DNA from 3 places in the Aeromicrobium sp. P2_G6 genome. Region 1 is predicted to be linked to each of the others. Evidence: predicted binding sites of a transcription regulator. Region 1 holds the regulator's gene; each other region holds the start of a gene.
The links. The regulator LexA, encoded in region 1, represses DNA repair genes until DNA is damaged. The targets are predictions, from matches to a motif close to TCGAACANNTGTTCGA.
Positions count from the first base shown of each region.

Region 1 (7,314 bases):
TGGACGCGCGTCAGGTCTTGGTGCGTGCCGCGACTAGCCTTGCGACATGCCCTCCAACCCTGATGTCCGCGCGGTCCTCCATGCCGCTGTGGAGGCTGTCGGGGGAGAGGACCGGCCCGGCCAGATCGAGATGGCCGAGGCGGTGCAGCACGCCCTGGAGAGCGGTGAGCACCTGCTCGTTCAGGCCGGCACCGGCACCGGCAAGTCACTCGGCTACCTCGTGCCGAGCCTGCTGCACGGCAAACGGGTCGTCGTCGCCACGGCGACGCTCAACCTCCAGCACCAGCTCGTCGAGCGCGACATCCCCGCGCTCAAGGACGCCGCCCGGGCGACGCTCGACATCGTCCCGCATCACGCCGTCGTCAAGGGTCGCAGCAACTACGCGTGCCTGCACCGCATCCGCGAAGGCGCTCCAGATGATCAGGGCACGCTCATCGAGGTGCCGGAGGGTTCGCTCGGCGCCGAGGTGCTCGAGCTGCGCGAGTGGGCCGAAGAGCAGGCCAAGGGCGCGCACATGGCCGACCGCGACTCCGCCCCCGCTCACACCGAACGGGCCTGGCGACAGGTCAGCGTCAACCACCGTGAGTGCCTCGGCGCCTCGCGCTGCGCCCACGCCCTCGAGTGCTTCGCCGAGCGAGCCCGCGAGGACGCGCACACCGCCCAGCTCGTCGTGACCAACCACGCCCTGCTGGCGATCGATGCGATCGACGGCGTGCCGATGCTGCCGGAGTACGACGCGGTGATCGTCGACGAGGCCCACGAGCTCGCGGCACGCGTCACCCAGGCGTCGACCGACGAGCTCGACCCCGTCCTCGTCGAACGGGCGGCGCGACGTGCCCGCGTCCAGGTCGAGGGCAAGGAGGCCGACGACCTCACGGACGCGTCGGACGCGCTGGCCGACGTCCTGGCCCGCACCGAGGAGGGCCGCATCGACGACCCGCCGCAGCCGTTGCGCGAGGTGCTGGCGTTCGTACGCGATGCGGCCCGGGCGTGCCTCTCGGCATTCCCCAAGGAGAAGGACAAGGGCGAGCCCGACGCCGCCCGGCAGCAGTCCCGCGGCATGGTCGACGACGTCCGCAAGATCGCCGAGCGCATGGCCGCCAAGGGTGAGACCGAGGTGCTCTGGATGAGCGACAACCGCGGCAACAAGCAGCTCCACATCGCGCCGATCGATGTGTCGGCAAGCCTGCGCGACAAGCTCTTCGGCGACAAGACCGTCGTGCTGACCAGCGCGACGCTCAAGCTGGGCGGCGGGTTCGATCCTGTCGCGCGTTCGCTCGGCCTGGAGCCCGGCGACGACTCGTGGATCTCCCTCGACGTCGGCTCGCCGTTCGACTACCGCAAGCAGGGCATGCTCTATGTCGCCCGCGACCTGCCCCTGCCGGGCCGCGACGGCCTCGAGGAGGCGCAGCTCGCCGAGATCACGGCGCTCGTCGAGGCAGCCGGCGGACGTACGCTCGGATTGTTCTCGTCGCGACGCGCGGCTGAGAAGGCTGCCGAAGAGGTACGCACGCGGCTGCCCGACATCGACATCTGGTGCCAGGGCGATGCGCAGCTGCCCGAGCTTGCCCGCCGCTTCGCGGAGACGCCGAGCACGTGCCTGTTCGGCACCCTGAGCCTGTGGCAGGGCGTCGACCTGCCGGGCGACACGTGCCAGCTCGTCATCATCGACCGCGTGCCGTTCCCGCGGCCGGACGACCCTCTGATGAGTGCGCGCCAGCGGCTCGTCGAGAAGCGCGGGGGCAACGGTTTCATGAGCGTCGCCGCGAGCCACGCCGCGCTGCTACTAGCGCAGGGCACTGGCCGGCTGATCCGTCGGGCGACCGACAAGGGAGTCGTCGCGATCCTCGATCCGCGCATCGTCACGGCACGCTACGGGTCGTTCCTCGCCGCCTCGCTGCCGGACATGTGGCGCACGACGGATCGCGGGACCGCCCTGGCCGCACTGCGTCGCCTCGACGAGGCCGCCAAGGGCTGACTCAACGCTGCGAAGCTCGCAGAGCGTGGCATGCAGTCAGGGGTGGCGAAGTTTGATAGCCTGTCGCAGATTCTCTTCTGCCGTCGACGCCTGGGAACTCCATGAAACTGCGCCTGCCTGCCTTGCTGCTCGCCCTCCCGGCGGTACTTTTCGGGACCCTTGTGGCGATTCCCGCAGAGGCGTCGACCTATGACGTGGCTGTGTCCACCAAGATCATCGCGATCAACACGTCTGGCCTGGGCAAGGTCTCGGTGAAGTGCTGGGCGACCAAGACCTGCAAGGGCAGGCTCTCGTTCAACAGCACGAGCACCCGCACGCGCTACTACAGCGTGCCCGCTGGTGCCACCCGCACGGTCGAGGTGGCCGTACGCACGAGCGAGGCCGCATACCCGTGGACCGGAGGCACAGCACTCGGCGACGTGTTCTACAAGAACGCCGTCCTGGTCGTCAACCAGGACTACCCGCGCGACAAGACGCGCACCTACGGCGTCAAGACCGAGACGTTGCTGCCCTACCAGCAGCTCAAGGGGGCCGTCCAGGGCCCGGACGGACACGAGGCCACCGGCGTCAAGGTCGAGCTGGTGCGCACGATCAGGGGCGGAAACACCCAGGTCGTCCGCACTGCCGAAATCCCTGACACAGGCGGCAACTACTCGTTCAACGTCGCCCTCGGCACCAACAACACCAGCTCCGCTCCCTACAAGCTGCGCATCAGCGGACACGACAGCGACGGGACGTTCCGCTCCTGGTACTACCGCGGCGGCGATGGCGGTGCCAGCGGCGGACGCTACCTCGACGAGGGCTCGACGATTCGGGTCAACAAGCTGGGCGACTACGACGCCAACTTCTCGTACGGCTCGATCGCGGGCACCGTGACGGACAGCATCAACGGCGGCTCGGCCGAGGTCACCGTGGCCGCGCCCCCGCCGGTCTACTCCACCAACTACAAGACGCTGCGCGAGTACGACTTCCCGTCCTGCGGCAACATCTATGGCAAGACCACGAGCAGCAGCAGTGGCGCCTACCGGATCGACTTCCTGCCGCTCTATGCCGGCGTCCCTCGCTACATGGTGCGGGCGTCCTCCGCCGGGGTGGAGACGTGGAACACGCCGAACGGTGGCGGCACGGGCTTCGGCAGCTGCCTCGACGTGGTGGACTACGGCAGCCGGACCGCAGCCAACCTCCTGTCGATCCCCACGGCCGGCAGCCAGCTCGTGTACAACCCGCAGGTGAAGCTCAGCGGCAACTCGGTCAACATCGATGGTGCCTTCAGCGGGTTCTCGCCGACCACGGGCGACCGCTACGTCACCCTGCGCGAGAAGATCCCCGGGATCCCGGTGCTGTCTTCGCCGGTCGTCGCAAGAGGCAGCGTCAACACCTCCGGCAACGCCAGCGGCGCCAGCGCGATCAAGAACGTTCCGCCCGGCAAGTACTGGGTCGAGATGGGCCGGCGCACGACGTGCTCGGCTTGGTATCCGAGTGTCTACCCGGACAACAACGCCTACTTCAGTGGTGAGGATCGCGGCGCGGAGCGTTGGAAGACCGTCGCCGGCTACAAGGAGGAGTACGCCAAGTCCGTCGCGATGGGCTACGTCCGCAAGACGCCGCCGAGCGGCTACAAAGGCTGGATGTACCGCGGCTACTGCAAGGCGCTCGGCGCGGGCACCTACGACAACACACTCAACCTCGACAGCACCCTCGGCCAGACCAAGACCGTGGTGACCCACACCGTCCGCAAGGGCGCGATCGTGCGCGGCCATGTGTCGCGGGCCGGTGGCAAGACCAACAAGGAATTGATGGTCCGGTTGTCGTCGTCGGACGGCAAGCGTGTGATCCGTACGGACCTGACCGACAGGAGCGGCAACTTCTACGTGGCAGGCCTGCCGTCGGGCACCTGGACGATCTCGGTCAACTCCGACTCGTGGCGCGGCATCGGGCGTACGTTCACCGGCAAGCACTCGATCAGCGTCACGGCGGGCCACTCCTACAGCGCTGGCACCCTCCGCTTCAAGGGGTGACACGGCTCTGACAGGGTTGTCGTCATGACAGTCCTCGTCACCGGCGGCGCCGGCTACATCGGCTCGCACATCGTCCGGGCATTCCGGCTCGCCGGCCTCGACTGCGTCGTTGTCGACGACCTCTCGAGCGGGCACCGGGAGTTCGTCCCCGACGAGGTCGAGTTCATCGACGCCAACATCCTCGACAGCACGCTCATCGCCAAGGAGATGGTCGAGCACGAGGTCGAGGCCGTCGTGCATCTCGCCGGGTTCAAGTACGCCGGGGTGTCCGTGCAGCGACCGCTGCACACGTACGAGCAGAACGTCCAGGGCACCGTCAGCCTGCTCCAGGCGATGCACGAGGCGGACGTCGACAAGATCGTGTTCTCCTCCAGCGCCGCGGTCTACGGCACGCCCGACGTCGACATCGTGACCGAGTCGACGCGCACCGCGCCCGAGTCGCCCTACGGCGAGAGTAAGCTGATCGGTGAGTGGCTGCTGCGCGACGCGGCTCGTGCCTTCCCGATGCACCACACGTCGCTGCGCTACTTCAACGTCGTCGGCTCGGCTGTCCCTGACCTCTACGACACGAGCCCGCACAACCTCTTCCCGCTGGTCATCGAGGCGCTGCTCGAAGGCCGTACGCCGCGGATCTTCGGCGATGACTACCCGACGCCCGACGGCACGTCCGTACGCGACTACATCCACGTCGCCGACCTGGCCGAAGCGCACGTCGTCGCAGCGCAGAAGCTGCTCGCGGGCGACGAGCTCGAGCCGGTCTACAACCTCGGCAGCGGCGACGGGGTGTCGGTGCGGGAGATCATGACGGCGGTCGCCGAGGCGACCGGCATCGCGTTCGAGCCCGAGGTCGTGGACCGCCGCCCCGGCGACCCTGCTCGCATCGTGGCGTCAGGCGAGCTCGCCACGCGCGACCTTGGCTGGGCGATGCGGCACTCGCTGATCGACATGGTCAGCAGCGCCTGGAACGCCCGCCAGAGCCACCCCGTCTGACGTCGCTCCGTTCCCTAAGGAGGCCGCCCGCGGCCGACTGGGAGCGAGCGAGGAACGAGCGAGCGAAGGGCGGTGAGGTTCAAGGCTTGCGTAGGAACTCGCCTGTGCGATCGATGAACTTCACATCAGCTGCGACTCGTCCTCGACCCTGACACCGGGACCGGTCGCTACCAACTTCTTCTTCTTGCTGCGGGTCCAACCATGCACGGTCCGCTCTCGGCCCCATGCCTCCGACACCCGCTCGTATTGCTCGAAGTAGAGCAGCCTTACCGGCAACCTCGTACGCGTGTAGTCGGCAGCGAGACCTTGACGGTGTTCCCAGAGTCGTCGCAGGAGATCGCGAGTACTGCCCACATAGAACGTGCCGTCAGCGCACAGCAAGACGTAGAAGTAGCCCATCGGCGGATCATCGCCGAGCCAGGCGACACGCGCTGGACTCCATCCACAGGCTGGCGAGTTGCCGTACGCCCCTTCGGTCGCTGGCGCTCCCTCCCGCGACTTCGTCGCTAGGGGCCGGAAGCGTCAGACCTTGCGGAGGACGGCGGTGACGATGCCGAGGATCGTCGCGTGGTTGCCGTCGATCGGGTCGTATGCCTCGTTGTGCGGCAGCAGCCAGACGTTGCCGTCCTTGCGCTGGAACGTCTTGACCGTGGCCTCGCCGTCGAGCAGGGCGGCGACGATGTCACCGTTGTTGGCGGTCTGCTCCTGGCGGATCACGACGTAGTCACCGTTGCAGATCGCGGCGTCGATCATCGAGTCACCGGACACCTCGAGCAGGAACAGCGTGCCGTCACCGACGAGCGACTTGGGCAGCGGGAAGATCTCCTCGACCTGCTCCGTCGCCAGGATCGGCCCACCGGCGGCGATGCGGCCGACGAGCGGGACGTTGGTGGCCTGGGGGAGTGCGTCGCCGATGCCGGTCTCGTCGAACGTGCTCTCGGTGGCGCTGCTCATCGAGCGACGAGCTGCCATCACGTCGGGCAGGAAGATCTCGAGGGCGCGCGGACGGTTGGGGTCGCGCTTGACGTAGCCGAGGGCCTCGAGGGCGCGGAGCTGGTGTGCGACGGACGACGTGCTGGTCAGTCCGACCGCTGCGCCGATCTCGCGCATGCTGGGCGGGTAGCCCCGCTTCTCGATCTCGTCGCGCAGGAACTCGAGCACCTTGCGCTGCCGAGCGGTCAGCCCGGAGGAGTCTGCGGGCCCGTCGGGGAGCTCGGTGACATCGGCATTGCGGTCATCGGTCATGCGGGAAGAGTAACCCGGATCACGCGGCCAATCAAACATACGTTCGATGGCGTGTCGCGAGTCGTGACGTCTACGTTGGTCCCGTGTCGAAGCCCCTCGTGAAGCCCGGAAGACCTCGTTCAGCTGTCGTGACCGGCGCCGGGAGGGGCATCGGGCGGGCCATCGCCGTCGAGCTGGTGGGCCGCGGGTTCGAGGTCATCGTGACCGATCTCGACGCCGATGCCGCAGAGCTCACGGCCAAGGAGATCGGCGCTGCGGTTGGCCTCGGCCTCGACGTGACCGACCCCGAGGCCAACCGCGACGTCGCCGCGCGCGCCCGCGAGCTCGCGCCGCTCGGCGCCTGGGTGTGCAACGCCGGTGTGCTCGCCGAGGGCGATCTGACGGCGTTGTCGGTCGGCCAGGTACGCGCGATGGTCGACGTCAACGTGCTCGGCGTGATGTGGGGCGTACGCGCGGCCGCTGATGCGTTCCGTGACCAGGGCGGCGTGACCGGCGGCGACATCGGCATCCTCGCCTCGCTCAGCGCTCACGCGCCGGTGCCGGGGCTCAGCGTCTACGCCGCGACCAAGGCCGCGGTGCTGTCGCTGACGACGTCGCTTGCGTCCGAGCTCCGCCACGACAAGATCAGGGTGCATGCTGTGTGCCCAGACGGCGTCGACACCGCGATGGTCGCCGCAATGGACGCACAGGGTGACGTACGCGCCGCGCTGGCCGCGGGTGTCCTGCTCACCCCGCCGCAGGTGGCACGCGAGCTGGTCGACATGTTCGGCACCGGTCGGGTCTACAAGACATTGCCGGCGTGGCGAGGCGTCGTCGCACGCACCGCTTCGCTCTCGCCGCGAGTCGCGCTCCACGTCGATCCCTGGGTGCGCAGGCTCGGCGCCCGCCGACTCAAGAAGGCAGGCAAGCGATGACGTACCTGGTGGTCGGCACTCGTGCCGGCAGTGGCTGGTCGGTCGAGGTGCGCGATGTCGGCACGACGACCGCTGACGACCTCTCCGACATCGAGACCGCGGCTCGCCGGCTCCTGGCGGACTCCGGCAAGGCTGATGCGGCCGACGCCGACCTGCAGCTGCTGCTGCC
Region 1 is NZ_JBFUFH010000004.1:373,929-381,242, reverse strand. It holds gene AC1DVU_RS15285 (ATP-dependent DNA helicase) at 47-1,978, shown strand; gene AC1DVU_RS15280 (hypothetical protein) at 2,080-3,996, shown strand; gene galE (UDP-glucose 4-epimerase GalE) at 4,021-4,986, shown strand; gene AC1DVU_RS15270 (GIY-YIG nuclease family protein) at 5,107-5,385, opposite strand; gene lexA (transcriptional repressor LexA) at 5,509-6,231, opposite strand; gene AC1DVU_RS15260 (SDR family oxidoreductase) at 6,315-7,145, shown strand; gene AC1DVU_RS15255 (hypothetical protein) at 7,142-7,314, shown strand, end outside.

Region 2 (7,559 bases), on a different contig from region 1:
TCTACATGGACGATCGCGCTCGCGAACTGATGACTGCGGCGCGCATGGCGGCGATGGGACTTTCCTCATGACCATCGAGACACCGGACCTGTTCGACGCGATTGCCGACGCGGAAGCTGAGGCGTATCCCTCGGCGCCGATCGAGGGTGAGACGAAAGCGACTGTCGATCTGGTCGCGAATGACTGGCGCAGTGATGAGGACTGGCTGTCGTTCGTCCTCGCCGCTCGCAGTGCCGCCGTGCCGGACTACAACGATCCGGTCATCAGGATCATCTGGCGCGTGGACCCCAATGTCGTCAGAGAGCGCTTGACCAACAAGCACGGCCTCACCATCGAGCCTCGCCGCTACTCCGCGTTCTGGAGTCGAGCGGCTGGCAAGAACGGCTTCCTGATTGCCGACGGATGGACGGTCAACGACGACGCCAAGGGTCACAACAAGGGCAAGCCGCAGCGGATGTATCGACTCCGCACCTGATCGCCCTGCGGCGGGGTCGTCGGCACTCCACCCTCCCCCGAGTGCGCGACAACTCCTGGCCCTGCCGCAGGTGCCTACTTCACCAACAGCAAGAAGCCCGATCGCATCAACCGACCGGGCTCCATACAAGAAGGAGTCTAGCAATGACTTGTCCACACGCTCAGTCCAAGTGGGTCGGCATCGTGTCGAACAACCCGCACCCGCCGATCACTGGAGCGCACATGTCGCAGGTGACGTGCGCCCGCGAATCCTGCATCAAGAGAGCAATCAGCGAGGTTGCAGGATTCACCAACCAGACCGCGCGGCTCTACACCTACGAAGAGTTGCGTGCCTCATGATCCCCGCCGACGCATCAACCGCAACAGAAGCTCGACACAGCGAACCGTACTCAGGTCTCGTTGACCACCTGTTCGCGATCGGCAACGCAGGCTACGAGGGGCGTCACATCGCACGCGGTCGTCACGCTGATGGTGACTACTCGTATCTCGCCGAGGAAGCAGCGCACGTCGTCTGGTGCGCACAGTCGTACCCGCTGGTCCCGTGGCCGCAGCACGCTGGGGTGACGGCATGAGTGCGGGCATCGACCTCGTCGTCGACCACGACGGCGACCGGAAAGCATGGGTCGTTCGACCGTTCGGCGACTACGGGATCAACGGCAAAGTCTTTGCCGTCACGCACACCAAGGCTGAGGCCATCGCGATCGGCGAGGTGCTGGGCAAGGTCTTCGCCGAGTTCAACAACAACAGCGATGCGTGCGAGCTCTACATCCGCACGAAGAACGGGCGCATCCAGGACAAGCGCACCTATGGCCGCGACCCCGAAACGAGTGTCGGATGACCGCCATCATCGTCGCTGGCATCGCAACCGCCGCAGCCATCGTCACCCTCTGGCGACTCGCGTACAGGTTCGCGTGGGGGCTGTGATGACCGCCGACTACTACAACGCGGCCGGTGTCATCTGCGGACTCATGGCACTCATCGTGCTCGCGTGCTGGACGTGTCTGCGGAGGCCGATGTGATGCAACTCGACCTGTTCGCCGACGACACAACGGCCGGCGTCACACACATCTGCCTGCCTGACTTCTCACTCGCATGCGGCATCGGCTACCTCGAGAAGCCTGCCAATGACCGCGTGCTGTTCGGCTGGTCCAAGCCGCCGACATGCCCGTGGTGTCACAGCCTTGGACGCGCGTATTGCCAGCACGTTGCCAGCGAGATGCAACAGAGGGCCGCATGACGTGTCACAGCCCAGATGCCTGCACTGCCGACCAGTGCTGGGTCTGCGAACCCGACGAATGCCCAGATTGCCTGCCGCGGTCCGAGTGCCTGGCTTGCTCTGACGACCGCAGATACGACGAAGAACGCGACGCCCGACTTGAGGAGAACCTATGACTTTCGAACCCGGACTGCACGAGGACGTCCCGAACGCGGCCTACCACAGTGGCCTCAGATCGAACCCGAAGCCACTATCGGCATCCATGGCGAAGTGCTTGGTCACGAAGTCGCCCGCCGAGTTCAAGTGGGAGCAGGAGAACCGCACCGAGAAGACGGCGTTTGATGAGGGGCAAGCGGTTCACGAGCTCGTCCTTGAGGGTGAGTTCAAGACGATCGACGTGTACGACTTCGATTCCTGGCGCACGAAGGAATCACAGCAGGCGAAGGCTGAGTCGTATGCCAATGCCCGTCACCCGATGCTGCGTAAGGATGTGCGCAACCTTGAAGCAATGGCGCTCGCGGTTCATTCGTCGCCGCTCGCATCGTCCATCTTCACGAACGGTCGCGCTGAGGTGTCGGCGCTCGTACAAGACCCCGGCACCGGCATCTGGTTACAGGCGCGGTTCGACTGGCTGACACTCCCCGACATTGGCGCACCACGCATCGGCGAACTGAAGACGACGGCCAAGGGTGCGAATCCGCGTTCGTTCAACCGTGAGATTGCCGAGTACCGCTATCACCTTGCGGGCGCGTTCTATGGCCGCGTTCTCAAGCTGCTCGGTTACGACGACCCGACATTCACGTTCGTCGCTGTCGGCAAGAGCGCACCGCATTTCGTGTCGGTGCTCGAACTGTCCGAAAAGGATCGGCTGATCGGCGACATGTTGGTCGACAAGGCGATCAGCACGTATGCGACCTGCCTCGAGCGTGACGACTGGCCTGGTTTCGATCGGGAGATTCACGCGACCGACCTGCCGAATTGGAGCCTGTACGAGGCCGAAGAGATCGCGGGTATCAATGGCGACATCCAGGTTCCAGCATGACCGCCCGGAAGTACGCGCCGATCTGTTCGTACCCCGGATGCGGCAGGGCGCATAACGCCCGTGGCCTATGCAACCCGCATGGGGCCATGCAGCGCCGGGGTGAACCACTCCGACCAATTCAGGACCGCACCGGGCCTGTCGCACGACCTGTCGTCGATCGATTCGCAGACATGGTCGCACTTGCCGACAGTGGGTGTCTTGAGTGGATCGGTGGGCTAACGCTGGGTGGCTATGGTTCGTTCGCCGTAGATGCCACGAAGGCGACACCGCGTAGGGATATGGCGCACCGATGGTCATACGAGCATCACGTCGGCCCGATCCCGGATAGCTACGACATCGACCACCTGTGCCGCAATCGTCGATGCGTCAACCCTGACCACCTAGAGGCAGTCACCCGGCGCGTGAACATCCAGCGCGCCACGGCCCTCATTACTCATTGCCCACAGGGTCATGAGTACAACGCGGGGAACACGGTCGTCAATGCAAAGGGTCACCGCAAGTGCCGTGCCTGCGTGCAGGAACGAGAGCTGAAGCGCAGACCGGTCCGCCTCGCAACCAGGCGGGCAGAACGCGCCGCACGAGGGCTCAAGCGGGGCGGCCCTGAGCGCAAGACCCAGTGCCATCGGGGACACCCGCTAGCTGGCGAAAACCTCTACGTCTCCCCGAAAGGCACTCGAGGCTGCCGCGAATGCAGGCGCCTCAACCACCTACAGCGAAAGGCAGCATGACCATGGACATCACAGCAACCACGGCGCCACGCAGTGACCAGCAGAACTTTGATGACTACGCAGCCGGCGTGGCGCGTGTCGTCACCATCACCGAGGTCAAGGCTGGGTCATCGGAGCAGCCCGTCGAGATTCACCTGACTGAGTTCCCTGGCCGCCCGTACAAGCCATCCAAGAGCATGCGTCGCGTACTCGTCGCAGCATGGGGGGCGGAAGCGTCTGAGTACGCAGGCCGGCGCATGAAACTCGTAGGCGATCCAGACGTGAAATTCGGCGGCGTTGTCGTGGGGGGCATCAAGATCGCAGCCCTGTCGCACATCGACAAGCCGCTGAAGTTGGCGCTCACTGTCACCCGCGGCAAGAGAGCACCGCACGTCGTCGACCCGTTGCCCGACGCCCCATCATCCCCGCCACTCGAAACAACAGCCGAACGTGCAGCCAAAGCCGTCGACTACTTCGCAGGCCGCAACGTGTCCCAGAGCAACCTCGAAGCACACGTCGGCAAGCCAATCGCCGAGTGGGATGACGCGGATCTCGCAGACCTGAAGTCGAACGCTGACTCGATCGCGGACGGTGCAGCATGAGCGCGGAAGAGTTCGGCATCGAAGACCTGCCGACAATCATGGAGGGCCTTTCGCCCAGCAGTATGGCTGCGCATCTGGACCGTGACAGACCCTATGACGGCCAGCCACACACAGACATGGGCGAGCGTGGCAAGACGCTGGTAGAGGGTCTGACCTACCGCGACGTGCGCGACTGCTTCATCCGTGCATGCTTTGAATCCAGCGGCCTGCCGATCAGTGGGTGGCCCGGAAGCGTGTACGACCTGCCGTGGGACGACATGGACATCATCGCCGTCGCTCAGAACCTCTCGGTCCAGATGGAGAAGTACCAAGGCATCTATCCGAACGTGCCGAGGTTGCTGCCGACCGATCCAACCGAACCGCACTGGTGTGGTCCCACCCTTGAGCGGTCCGACTGGGGCACGCATACCGGTCCGTGTGACGGACGCTTCGGCTTTCGCGAGGCGGCGATATGAGCACCCACGAAACCGAAGCCGACCTCGAAGCCGCACGCCAGATCGACCAGTCCTCGAACGAAACTCGCGCCTTCGAACGGTCGGACGCGGCGAAGGTTGCGGCAGTGGCGGCGCTCGCGGATTGGTACGACGCGCAACCGAACTGGCGCGAGTGGCGAATCGGAGCATCTATCCGGAATGCCGTCGCAGATCCGGACGCAGCGCTGGCGAGAGTGCGGGCCGAGACGCGCGCGGAGGTGGCGTGGGAGATCGCACGGGCAATTGAAGCGGCGGGCGTCAAGGTGGCGGCGATGGGCACGCCCGAATTCGCGCAGGCCATACAGGACGCCCGCATCGCCCGCGCCAAGGCGGTGACCCCCGATGTCTGAGCACACCATCACCCGTCGCAAGGTCGACCGCTACCCACTCGACCCCCACTTCATCGCCACATGCTCAACCTGCGGCCCGCTCGGACCACCCGTCGACCTCGAAGACGCAAGACGCGCTGGCAGACGGCACGAGTCGTCACAGGCGCAGGAGTCGGTTGCGGGAGGGGTGAGCGAGTGATGGCGGCAGACATTCTAGACCCGGCATCTGGTAGTCGGATGTTCTATTTCGACAAGGCCGATCCGCGCGTCGAGTTCGGAGACATCCGCACCGAGGAACACATCCTCTGTGATGGCCGGACGCTGACCATTGCGCCAGACCGGGAGATGGACTTCCGCGACTTGCCGCACGATGACGAGTCCTTCCATCTCGTCATCTTCGACCCGCCACATCTCGTCCGCGTGGGTGAGAACGCATGGATGGGCAAGAAGTACGGACGCCTTGACCGGGACCACTGGCAGGGCGACCTACAGGCCGGATTCGCCGAATGCTTCCGCGTCCTGAGGCCCAACGGCGTGCTCATCTTCAAGTGGAACGAGACCCAGATACCCGTCCGCGAAGTCCTCGCCCTCACACCCCTTGCGCCGATCGTCGGACACCGCTCCGGCAAGACCGCCCGCACTCACTGGGTCACATTTATGAAGCCGGTGGCCACCTCATGACCCCCCGGCGCAACGTGCACATCCTCACCGCCGCAGGAACCACACGCGACACCACAGCCACCCTCACCACCCGCGAAACCGACCGCGCAACACACGTCGTGATCGCCATGGACGACGGGGAGACGTGGGAATGCGAGGTGGTGGGGAAGTGAACATCTACTCGAACGACGACTGGAAAGAACAAGCACTCTGCGCGCAAGTCGACCCCGAGCTGTTCTACCCCGAAGAGGGCGGATCGGGAAGAGAAGCCAAGTTCATCTGCTCACAATGCCCCGTCCGCGCTGAGTGCCTAGAAGCGGCCATCGACGAGGTCCACGGCTACTGGGCAGGCACATCACCCACCGAACGAAAGCTGATGCGGAGGGACGCGGCATGAGTGTCAAGACAGTTGTCCACACGCACCTCACACAACCTCGCGAGGTGTCGCACCGGTCGACCACAATAGAAGCAGCCCCGGAGAAGGCTGCAACCTCGCTCCAGGGCCTAACCAAATCCGCACCCGCACCAGCAAAGACACAGGGAGCATCAATGGCCTCACCTCAGGATAAACCAGCCCTCAGACCGGACGACAACCGTCACGGAACAACCCGCGGATTCCATGCCGGATGCCGGGATACATGCTGCCGCCGAGCCATCGCACGCTACGAGAAGCTGACCAAGCACCGCCGTCGCGCCGGCATCTCGTGGGCAATACCCGCCACCGGCACCCAGCGCCGACTCCAAGCCCTCATGGCCCTCGGATGGACCAGTACGCAGATCGCGCACGAAGCGGGCTGGGGGAACCGTAACGGCGTATTCCGCATCCTCCACGGACAAAAGGGCCGCCCCTGCCAATGGATTGAACGGAAGACATACCGCACCGTGGCCGAGGTCTACGAGCGGCTGCACATGACCGTCCCCGAACACACCCCCGCCAACGCCCGGACGAGATCCCTCGCAGCCAAGAAGGGATACGCCCCGCCTCTCATGTGGGACGACATCGACAACGATCTCGCACCAGCCGAAGCCGACGACGACGCCGACACGGTCGACGAGGTGAAGGTACAGCGCATCCTCAACGGCTGGCTCGAGGACTGCAACATGGCCGAACGCTTCGCCGTCATCGAACGCTGGGACGGCTCGATCGCCAAGCTCGAGCAACTCACCGGCTGGCACGTCCACCGCATGATGAAACGAGAGGCAGCCTAGTGCGCATCCGATCCATTCGCCCCGAGTTCTGGAGCTCAGAAGACGTCGCACAGATGGACTGGCACACCCGCCTCGTCTACATCGGCCTCTGGTCTTACGTCGATGACAACGGGGTCGGCAGAGATGTCGAGCGTCTCATCACCGCCGCTCTCTTCCCCCTCGATGAAGACCTCAGTGAGTGCTCACTGAGGGTTCACGGAGCCCTCAAGCACCTAAAAACAGGTGGTCAGATCACTCGGTACAAGGTCGACCGGAAGCCCTACCTGCATGTCACGGCGTGGGAGACGCATCAGCGCATCAACAGACCGTCCGCCGACCGCTACCCCATCCCCACCAGCGGAAACGCCAAACCCGCACGTGCATTCAGTGAGCCCTCAGTGAGCCCTCACGACACCCTCAGTGCTGGAGAAGGGGAGAAGGGGAGAAGGGGAGAAGGGGAGAAGGGTAAAGAACTTGCGCGAGTCGACCCGGTTCTGTTCGACGAGTTCTGGAACGCCTATGGCAAGAAGGTCGGTCGCGGCAAGGCGGAGGCGGCATTCGCGAAAGCCCTGAAGGCTGCAACCGGCCTCGACCTGATCCGCGCCGCAGCCGAGCATGCCGAGTGGCACGCACGCGCAGGAACCGAGTCTCGATTCATCCCCCACGCAACGACATGGCTCAACGAGAAGCGCTGGATGGACGAGAGACCCGAGCCAGCCGCACCCCGTGGCACCAACAAGGCGGCCGACCGAATGCAAACCAACCTCTCCGTTGTCGAAGAGCTCAGACGACGAGAAGCGCAACAGGCAGACCCAACCCGGCTAGCGATAGGCGACAACACATGAGTACCTACATCAGTGACAAGCAA
Region 2 is NZ_JBFUFH010000001.1:165,406-172,964, forward strand. It holds gene AC1DVU_RS00810 (hypothetical protein) at 1-71, shown strand, start outside; gene AC1DVU_RS00815 (hypothetical protein) at 68-475, shown strand; gene AC1DVU_RS00820 (hypothetical protein) at 619-813, shown strand; gene AC1DVU_RS00825 (DUF2188 domain-containing protein) at 1,016-1,312, shown strand; gene AC1DVU_RS00830 (hypothetical protein) at 1,463-1,711, shown strand; gene AC1DVU_RS00835 (PD-(D/E)XK nuclease-like domain-containing protein) at 1,863-2,732, shown strand; gene AC1DVU_RS00840 (HNH endonuclease signature motif containing protein) at 3,011-3,460, shown strand; gene AC1DVU_RS00845 (hypothetical protein) at 3,457-4,041, shown strand; gene AC1DVU_RS00850 (hypothetical protein) at 4,038-4,496, shown strand; gene AC1DVU_RS00855 (hypothetical protein) at 4,493-4,864, shown strand; gene AC1DVU_RS00860 (class I SAM-dependent methyltransferase) at 5,039-5,524, shown strand; gene AC1DVU_RS00865 (WhiB family transcriptional regulator) at 5,673-5,900, shown strand; gene AC1DVU_RS00870 (hypothetical protein) at 6,053-6,712, shown strand; gene AC1DVU_RS00875 (hypothetical protein) at 6,766-7,536, shown strand; gene AC1DVU_RS00880 (hypothetical protein) at 7,533-7,559, shown strand, end outside.
Region 2: a site for LexA is predicted at 2,895-2,910, ahead of AC1DVU_RS00840 (HNH endonuclease signature motif containing protein). Genes of this name have one in related genera too.

Region 3 (7,559 bases), on a different contig from region 1:
GCGCCCCAGATGCCGCGCCGGACACCGACCCGGAGACCCAGCCCAGCCCGACGGACTAGTGGACCTGCGCGCGCCAGTCGGCCGGGACGGCACCTGCCGGTCCCGGCACCGGCTGGTCGACAGGATGGTGCCGGGGCGGCGCCAACTCAGGCCCGTCGAGCGCCTGATCGGTCCGGAAGTCCCAGAACCAGTCTTCTCCGGGCTCGTACGACTGGATGACCGGGTGACCAGTCTCCTCGAAGTGCTTCGTGCCGTGCTGAGCCGGAGACGTGTCACAGCAGCCGATGTGGCCGCACGCGGCGCAGCGACGCAGATGGACCCACCACCCGCCGTCCGCGAGACATTCGGCGCACCCGTCGCCCGAAGGCTGTTGCGAGACATTGATGGCTTCCATGGCAGCCAGCGTACAAACGCTCAGTCGACGTGGAACTCGACCCACAGTGGGAAGTGGTCCGAGATCCGCCACGAGAGTGCGTTCTTGGTCAGCCCGGCGAACACGTGCGGGACGAAGTCGACCGAGCCGGCGCTGCTGTAGGTCAGACCCGTGAGGATGTCTGCGAGCACGGGGCTGTCGGTGTCCCAGAACCAGGCGATCTGGTCGTAGAAGTGCCGCGACTTGTCGTCGTCGAAGATCGTGCGCGGCACGGCGCTGAGATCGCCTGGCGTGAACAGGCCGGTCGAGATGAACGCCTGGTAGAGCGGGTCGTCGAGCCGGTCGATGTTGAAGTCGCCGAGCACGAAGAGGTTCTGGTTCCAGTCATCCGTGCGATCCGCCCAGGCCCGCATCCAGCGTGCGAATGCCGACAGCTCAGGCACCCGAGCCGCGGCGTTCTTGCCCCAGATGATGTGCACCGTCGTCAGGATGAACTCGACGCCTCGGGTCGTGAAGCTGGCGGCATACGGTGACCGCGCGAACTGTTTGGCCGGCTTGTCGACCGCGTCGGGCAGCACGATCTCACCGACGAGCCCGGACGGCTGGACGCGCTCGGAGTCGTAGAGGAAGGTCAGTCGCTCGCCGTTGCCGGCGTCGCCCTCGGTGACGTCCGACGTGATGAATCGCCATGACGGACCCAGCCGCTCCATGAGGAAGCGCAGCGCCGTCGTGTTGCGCCGCACCTCCTGCACCGCGAACACGTCGAAGTGCGAGATGAGCTCGGCGATCAGCGCCACGGAGCGCCAGTCCCGCTTGGGCGAGTCGTTGGGGCCGGCGTTCCACTTCTCGGTCAGGTCGCCCAGCGCCCGCAGGTTCCAGCTGCCGATCAGGAGGTTGCCGCCCGTCCTGGCCGGCACAGCTGCGCGTACGGCCTTGCGCAAGCCGGCGATCTCCTTGGTGATGGCGGCAGGCACCGGGCTCATGACTCATGAGAGCACACCGATGGCCGCATCGTGGGGCGTTTCGTAGGCTGCACGCATGACCCTCGACGCCGCCGAGCTCGAACGCCTCTACGCGTACCCAGCAACCGACCGACCATGGGTGCGCACCAACTTCGTGTCGACGCTCGACGGCGCCGCCACCGGCCAGGACGGCAAGTCCGGGACGCTGGGCGGCGAGACCGACACCCGGGTGTTCGCGTTGCTCCGGTCGCTCGCGGACGTCATCGTGGTCGGCGCCGGCACCGCCCGCAACGAGGGGTACGCCGACTTCGAGGTCGACACGGAACGGCGCGCGCGGCTCGGCTTGTCACCGGTCCCGACGATGGTGCTGGTGAGCCGCACCCTCGGCATTCCCCCGGCGCTTGTCGCCCCCGGCACGGTCGTCGTGACGACTGCCGACGCCGAGCCGAAGGCGCTCGCCGCGCTCCGCGAGACCGTCGAGGTCATCGCCGAGGGCCACGGGGAGATCGACTGGAGCACGGTGCTCGCCGAGTTCACGGACCGGGGCTGGCTGCGGGTGCTGTGCGAGGGCGGACCCAGCCTGCATGGCGACCTCATCAGGCTCGACCTCGTCGATGAGCTCTGCCTCACGGTCGCCCCGGTCCTCGCGGCCGGCGGCGCGCCACGCATCGCGCACGGCGACGACGCCGTGCACCACCAGATGACACTCGGCCACGCGATCGAGGCCGACGACGGGCTGCTGACCAGATGGGTCCGAGTCCGACACCCGTAGGCTGTCCGTCGCCCGCACCCAAGGAGTCCCATGAACGAGCTCGACACCGCGTCCCTGATCCTCCGTCTCGCCCTCGGCGTCACCCTGATCGCACACGGGTGGAACCACGGCTTCGGCCCCGGTGGGCTCAAGGGCACGGCCGGTTGGTTCGAGAGCATCGGCCTGCGACCGGCCAAGGTGCACGCCGCCGTGAGCTCCTACCTCGAGCTGGCGGCAGGTGCCGCGCTGCTCGCCGGCTTCCTCGTGCCGGTCGCCGCCGCGGCAGGCATCGGCATCATGACCGTCGCGTTCGTGACGGTGCACCGGCGCAACGGCTTCTTCATCTTCCGTGAGGGCGAGGGCTATGAGTACGTCATGACGATGGCGTTTGCGCTGACCGCGCTCGCCGTCCTCGGCGGCGGGCAGGCCTCGCTCGACCACGCGCTCGGCCTGGACCTCGACGGTGTCGCGATCGGCCTGGGCGCCGCCGCAGCGGGAGTCCTCGGCGCGGCCGGGATGCTGGTCACCAGCTGGCGACCAGTCCGTACGCCTGACTGAAACCCAAACTTGGCACTCAGGGTCGCCAGCGGTGGTTGCGTTTCCAGGTGTCGGAGCCGGGTGGTTTGTATTCGGGGTAGCTGTCGACCGGTGACATTCGAATCGCCCAGCCATCGTGAACGGTGCGGTGGTGGAAGGGGCAGATCAGGACCCCGTCGTCGAGTGTGGTTTGGGAGCCGTCGGCCCATCTGGTGCGCCAGTGGTGGGCTTCGCACCATTCGGGTGGCCTGTCGCAGCTGGGGAAGGTGCACCCGCCGTCACGGTTGTCCAGGGCTTGTTTCTGGGCCTTGGTGAAGACGCGTTGCTCATGTCCGTGATCCAAAGGGAGCGATTTGCCGTTGAACACCTGCGGGATCATGCCGAGCCGGCAGGCCATCTGCCGGGCCTGCCCGGCGGAGATGCGGGTGCCGGTGGACAACGTGGCGGGCTTGATGCCGGCGACGAGGGTGTCGTAGTCGAACCGGACCATCAACGTAGCGCCAAGTCCACCTTTGCCGGGGAGCTGATCGCCGGGCAGGTGGTTGCACAGCTCGGCGAATCCCATGCCGAGGCGGTGCCGGTATTCCAGGTCTTTGTCGTAGTAGGACTCCGCGGCCGGGGTGTGGTCGTGGAGGTGGTCGCGGCGGGGTGCGCTGATGGCYTCGATCGCRGTCTTGAGCATGTCGGCCTGGGCTTCGGGGATSCGGAACCCGCCGCGGCAGGTSCCGTCGCCGTCGTTGACCATCCAGAACTCCGAACGCCGCCAGGCGTCCTTCTCCTGGTCCTCCAGCGTTTGGTTCTCGATCTGGTCGACCTGGGGCTCGGGTTTGAACTGGTCGGTGATCCGCCTGGACCGCGACCGCAGGTCCTTGAGCGTGTATCGGCCGGCGTCGCCGATCAGCGTGTCCTCACAGGCCTGCTTCTGCTCCGGGGTGGTGTCCTCAGGCAGGTCGGCGACAGCGGAGGCGATGATCGCCGCCTGCGCCGGCCCGATGTCACCGCGGGCCAGTGCGTCCCCGGTCGCGGGTGCGCGGTCGAGCTGTTTGGCCTGGTTGATCAGCCCGTCAGCTGCCCGACGGTCACCGCCGAACGACCCGGCCAACATCGCCCCGGTCGACGACGCCCCGGACGCCTTGGCCAACCCGGTCTCGTCCAGCGCCCGGGTGACGGCCATCAGCTGGGCCTTGACCCGTGCCTCGACCCGCATCAACCGTTCGGCGCACTCCCGCAACACCACCGGTTCCAGACCCGACCACCCACCGACAGGCATCCGATCCAACGCACCCTCGATCTGCTCGACCGCACCCACCAACGGGTGCAGGAGCGACACGACCGGAGCAACAGACACAAGAAGCCTTCAGACCGTACGGGCAGGGAGTCATCATCAACCTTGGGGCCCACTGAAGGGTTCTCACCCGATCCATTTCGTTCCGGATCGGCGCATTGACAATGCTACGGCAAACCGGCGACATTGTCGAACACCTGTTCGAATGGTGAGACGATCGGGCAGATCAGCCGACGGGGGTGGTGGGTGCGAGGTGCGCATGCACCTGCGACACCGAGGCTGCGCCCTCGCCGCTGGCCGACGCGACCCGCTTCATCGAGCCGGACCTGACGTCGCCGGCGGCGAAGATGCCCGGCGTCGTGGTCTCGAGCGGTGCCGGTGGCCGCCCGTCGACCCACCGGTCCATCGGGATCTCCCGGCCGGTCAGCACGAAGCCCCGCTCGTCCTGGACCACCTCCGGCGGCAGCCAGCTGCATCCCGGATCGGCTCCGAGCAGGAGGAACAGCCCGCCGGCCGACATCCGCTCGGTCGTCCCGCCCGAGTCCTCAAGGTCGATCCACTCCAATCGCCCGTCACCGCCGCCGTCGACGACCTGCACGCCGGTGCGCACGGTGATGCGTTTGTGGGTCGCGATCTCGTTGATCAGGTATGCCGACATCGTCGCCTCGAGACCCTGGCGGCGTACGACGATCGTGACGCTGTTGGCGAACCGTGCCAGGTGGATCGCCGCCTGACCGGCTGAGTTGCCGCCACCGACGATGAACACGTCACGGTCCTGCATGTCCCGGGCGACACTCGTTGCGGCGCCGTAGTGCACACCCCGACCCTCGAGCTCCTCGAGCGCATGGACGCCGAGGCGGCGGTAGGTCACGCCGCACGCCACGAGTACCGTGCGCGCGCGCAGCGTGCCGCCGTCGAAGTCGACCTCGTGGACATCGCCGACGCGGAGAGCCGTGACGGCCCGACCGGTGTAGAGCCGCGCGCCGAAGCGCGTCGCCTGCACGCGCGCCCGCAACGCCAGCCGCATGCCCGAGACGCCGCGCGGGAAGCCGAGGTAGTTGCGGATCATCGAGCTGGTCCCGGCCTGCCCCCCGATCGCCTCTGACTCAAGGACCACGGTCTCGAGCCCCTCCGACGCCCCATAGACCGCCGCGGCCAACCCTGCGGGCCCGCCGCCGACGACGAGCAGATCGGCGATGAAGTCGTCGCCGAGGTCGGTCGGCGTGCCGTAGAACGTCGCGGCGACGGTGCGCTCGGTCGCCGCGGTGACCGGCTCGCGGCCGAAGGCGCGCACGATCGGCAGCGTCGTGTCGCCGTCGATCGAGGCGATCAGGTCGCGACCCTCCTCACTGTCGGGGAGGAACCGTTCGTACGCGATGCCCATCCGGTCGAGGAAGTCACGGATCCCGGGGATGGACGACTGCGTGCCGTCGTCCACGATCTGCACGCCTGCGACCACCGGCGCCGTCGCCGACCAGCTCCAGTCGGAGAGGTACTCCGAGATCGCGGTGTGGAACTCCTCGTCACGGGCGCCCTGCGGGATGATCAGGTAGGTGTCTAGCCGGCCCTGGCCGAGTGCAGGCCTCAGCTCGTCGAGCGCCGCGGCGAATCCCTTGGCCGGCACCAGGGCGACCCGCCGGCTCGTCGGCGACGCCACGCGGAGCTTGTCGAGCAACGGCAGCGCACCACCCTCGAGCGAGTGGTCGACGGCGACCAGCGCAACCTGTCGGCCCTCGGACATGAGATAGCCCTTGAGCGCGTACGCCTCAGGGCCGCCCTCGACGACGTGCAGGTCGTAGTCGCGGGCGTACCGGCTGGCGAACTCATTGGCCAACGAGGCGTGGTGCTCAGGGGTGGCCACCACGAGGATCACGGGGTTGCCGGGCGTGGACTCCGTCATGGCGTGAAACTACCCGACCCGGTCGAACTCTCGGCCTCCCGGTCAGACCGTCACGACGAGCTTGCCGCCGCCATGACCGTTCTCGAGCGCTCGGTGCGCCTCGACGATCTCGTCGAGGGCGTACGCCCGGTCGAGCGGGACCTGAGCGTCCCCCGCGGCGACGGCGTCGAGGTAGTCCTGGAGCACCGCAGCCGGCAGGTCGCCCGCCTCACCCGAGTAGCCCGTGAGCCGTACTCCGCGCGGGAGGTAGTCGATCGGGTAGAAGTCGCGGACGGTCCACTCGTTCGACAACATGCCCGTGAAGCACACGACCCCGTGCACCCTGACGCCGCGCAGCGTGTCGGGCAAGGTCGGCGTGCCGACCAGCTCCAGCGCCGTGTCGACTCCGTCCGGCGCGATCGCGCGCAACTGCGCGGCGACATCTCCGTCGTCGACGATCACGTGGTCGACGCCGATCGCGGTCAGCGACGCCGCTCGTGCCGGGTCGCGAGTCGTCGAGAACACCGTCATGCCGCGCTGCTTGGCCAGGATCGCCGTCGCCATCCCGACCGACGAGGTGCCGCCGCGGATGAGGATGCTCTGACCGGGCTGCGCGTCGAGCCCGACAGTCAGTGAGCCGTACGACGTCTGGACCATCTCGGGCACCGCGCCCAGCGTGGCCCAGTCGAGCCCACTGTCGAACGCGATCACCTGCTCGGCTGGTACGCAGGTGTACTCCGCATAGCCGCCATCGAACTGACGGCCCATACCGCCCATCATCGTCACGACCTGCCGGCCCGGCTCGAACTCGCCGCCGGGACAGGCGGCCACGACGCCTGTGGCCTCGATGCCGAGGACCCTCGGAAACGTGACCCCCTCGGCAAGGCCGAGCCGCGTGTGCAGCTCCGAGCGGTTGAGACCGAACGCCTTGACCTCGATGAGGACCCATCCGGGCTGGGGTGTCGGCACCGGCAGCTCACGGATCACGAGCGCCTCGGGCGGTCCAGGCGCGTCCAGGACGACCGCGCGCATCGTCTCAGGCATCGTCGCCGGCCTTGGCCGTGGCGGAGCGCAACGTCGCGAGCGTCGACGCCAGCCGGTCGAGCTCCTTTGCGGAGATCAACGATCCCAGCCGGACGTCGAGCTCGTCCTCGTACGTCACCGTGGCCTTGGTCAGCAGTCGGCTGCCGGCCGGAGTGAGCTCGATGATCGAGGACCTGCGGTCACCCGGATTGGCCGTGCGGCGCACGTGACCGGCCGCTTCGAGACGATCGACGAGCTTGCTGGTGCCGCCCACCGAGATGACCATCTCTTCGGCGATGTCGAACACCCGGCAACCCTGCCGGGCCGCGATGATCTGCAGGGGCTCGAAGTGGCTGAGCTGCAGGTCGTGGTCGGCTCGAAGCCTCGCGTCGACAGCGTTCCACAGGCCGATCTGGTAGCGGACGAGGTCCGTGAAGACCGTGGAGAGATCGGTCATGCCGCCCCACCAGCATTCCGCGTAAGTATATTCCTTGGAATCATGTTTGCTACGCTAGCACATACATTCCATGGAATCTATTGCCGGAGGCACCATGAACCGACGCAAGCTCGCCCAGCTCATCTTTGGCGCGGCACATCTCGACGTGTGCACTGCCCTGGCGTTCCAGGAGTCCCAGAGTCCAGACGATTCGGTTGAGGTGGAGGTCGACCGATAGTCTGTCCCGAGCGTTGCCGCGGCCACCCACTCCCCTTGGGCCGAGGCACGTCCCAGCACAGGAGCCCTCCCATGC
Region 3 is NZ_JBFUFH010000002.1:200,274-207,832, reverse strand. It holds gene AC1DVU_RS07430 (hypothetical protein) at 1-59, shown strand, start outside; gene AC1DVU_RS07425 (UBP-type zinc finger domain-containing protein) at 56-394, opposite strand; gene AC1DVU_RS07420 (endonuclease/exonuclease/phosphatase family protein) at 415-1,356, opposite strand; gene AC1DVU_RS07415 (pyrimidine reductase family protein) at 1,412-2,107, shown strand; gene AC1DVU_RS07410 (DoxX family protein) at 2,138-2,644, shown strand; gene AC1DVU_RS07405 (HNH endonuclease signature motif containing protein) at 2,661-3,971, opposite strand; gene AC1DVU_RS07400 (NAD(P)/FAD-dependent oxidoreductase) at 4,135-5,808, opposite strand; gene AC1DVU_RS07395 (zinc-binding alcohol dehydrogenase family protein) at 5,851-6,831, opposite strand; gene AC1DVU_RS07390 (MarR family winged helix-turn-helix transcriptional regulator) at 6,824-7,267, opposite strand.
Region 3: a site for LexA is predicted at 4,098-4,113, ahead of AC1DVU_RS07405 (HNH endonuclease signature motif containing protein). Genes of this name have one in related genera too.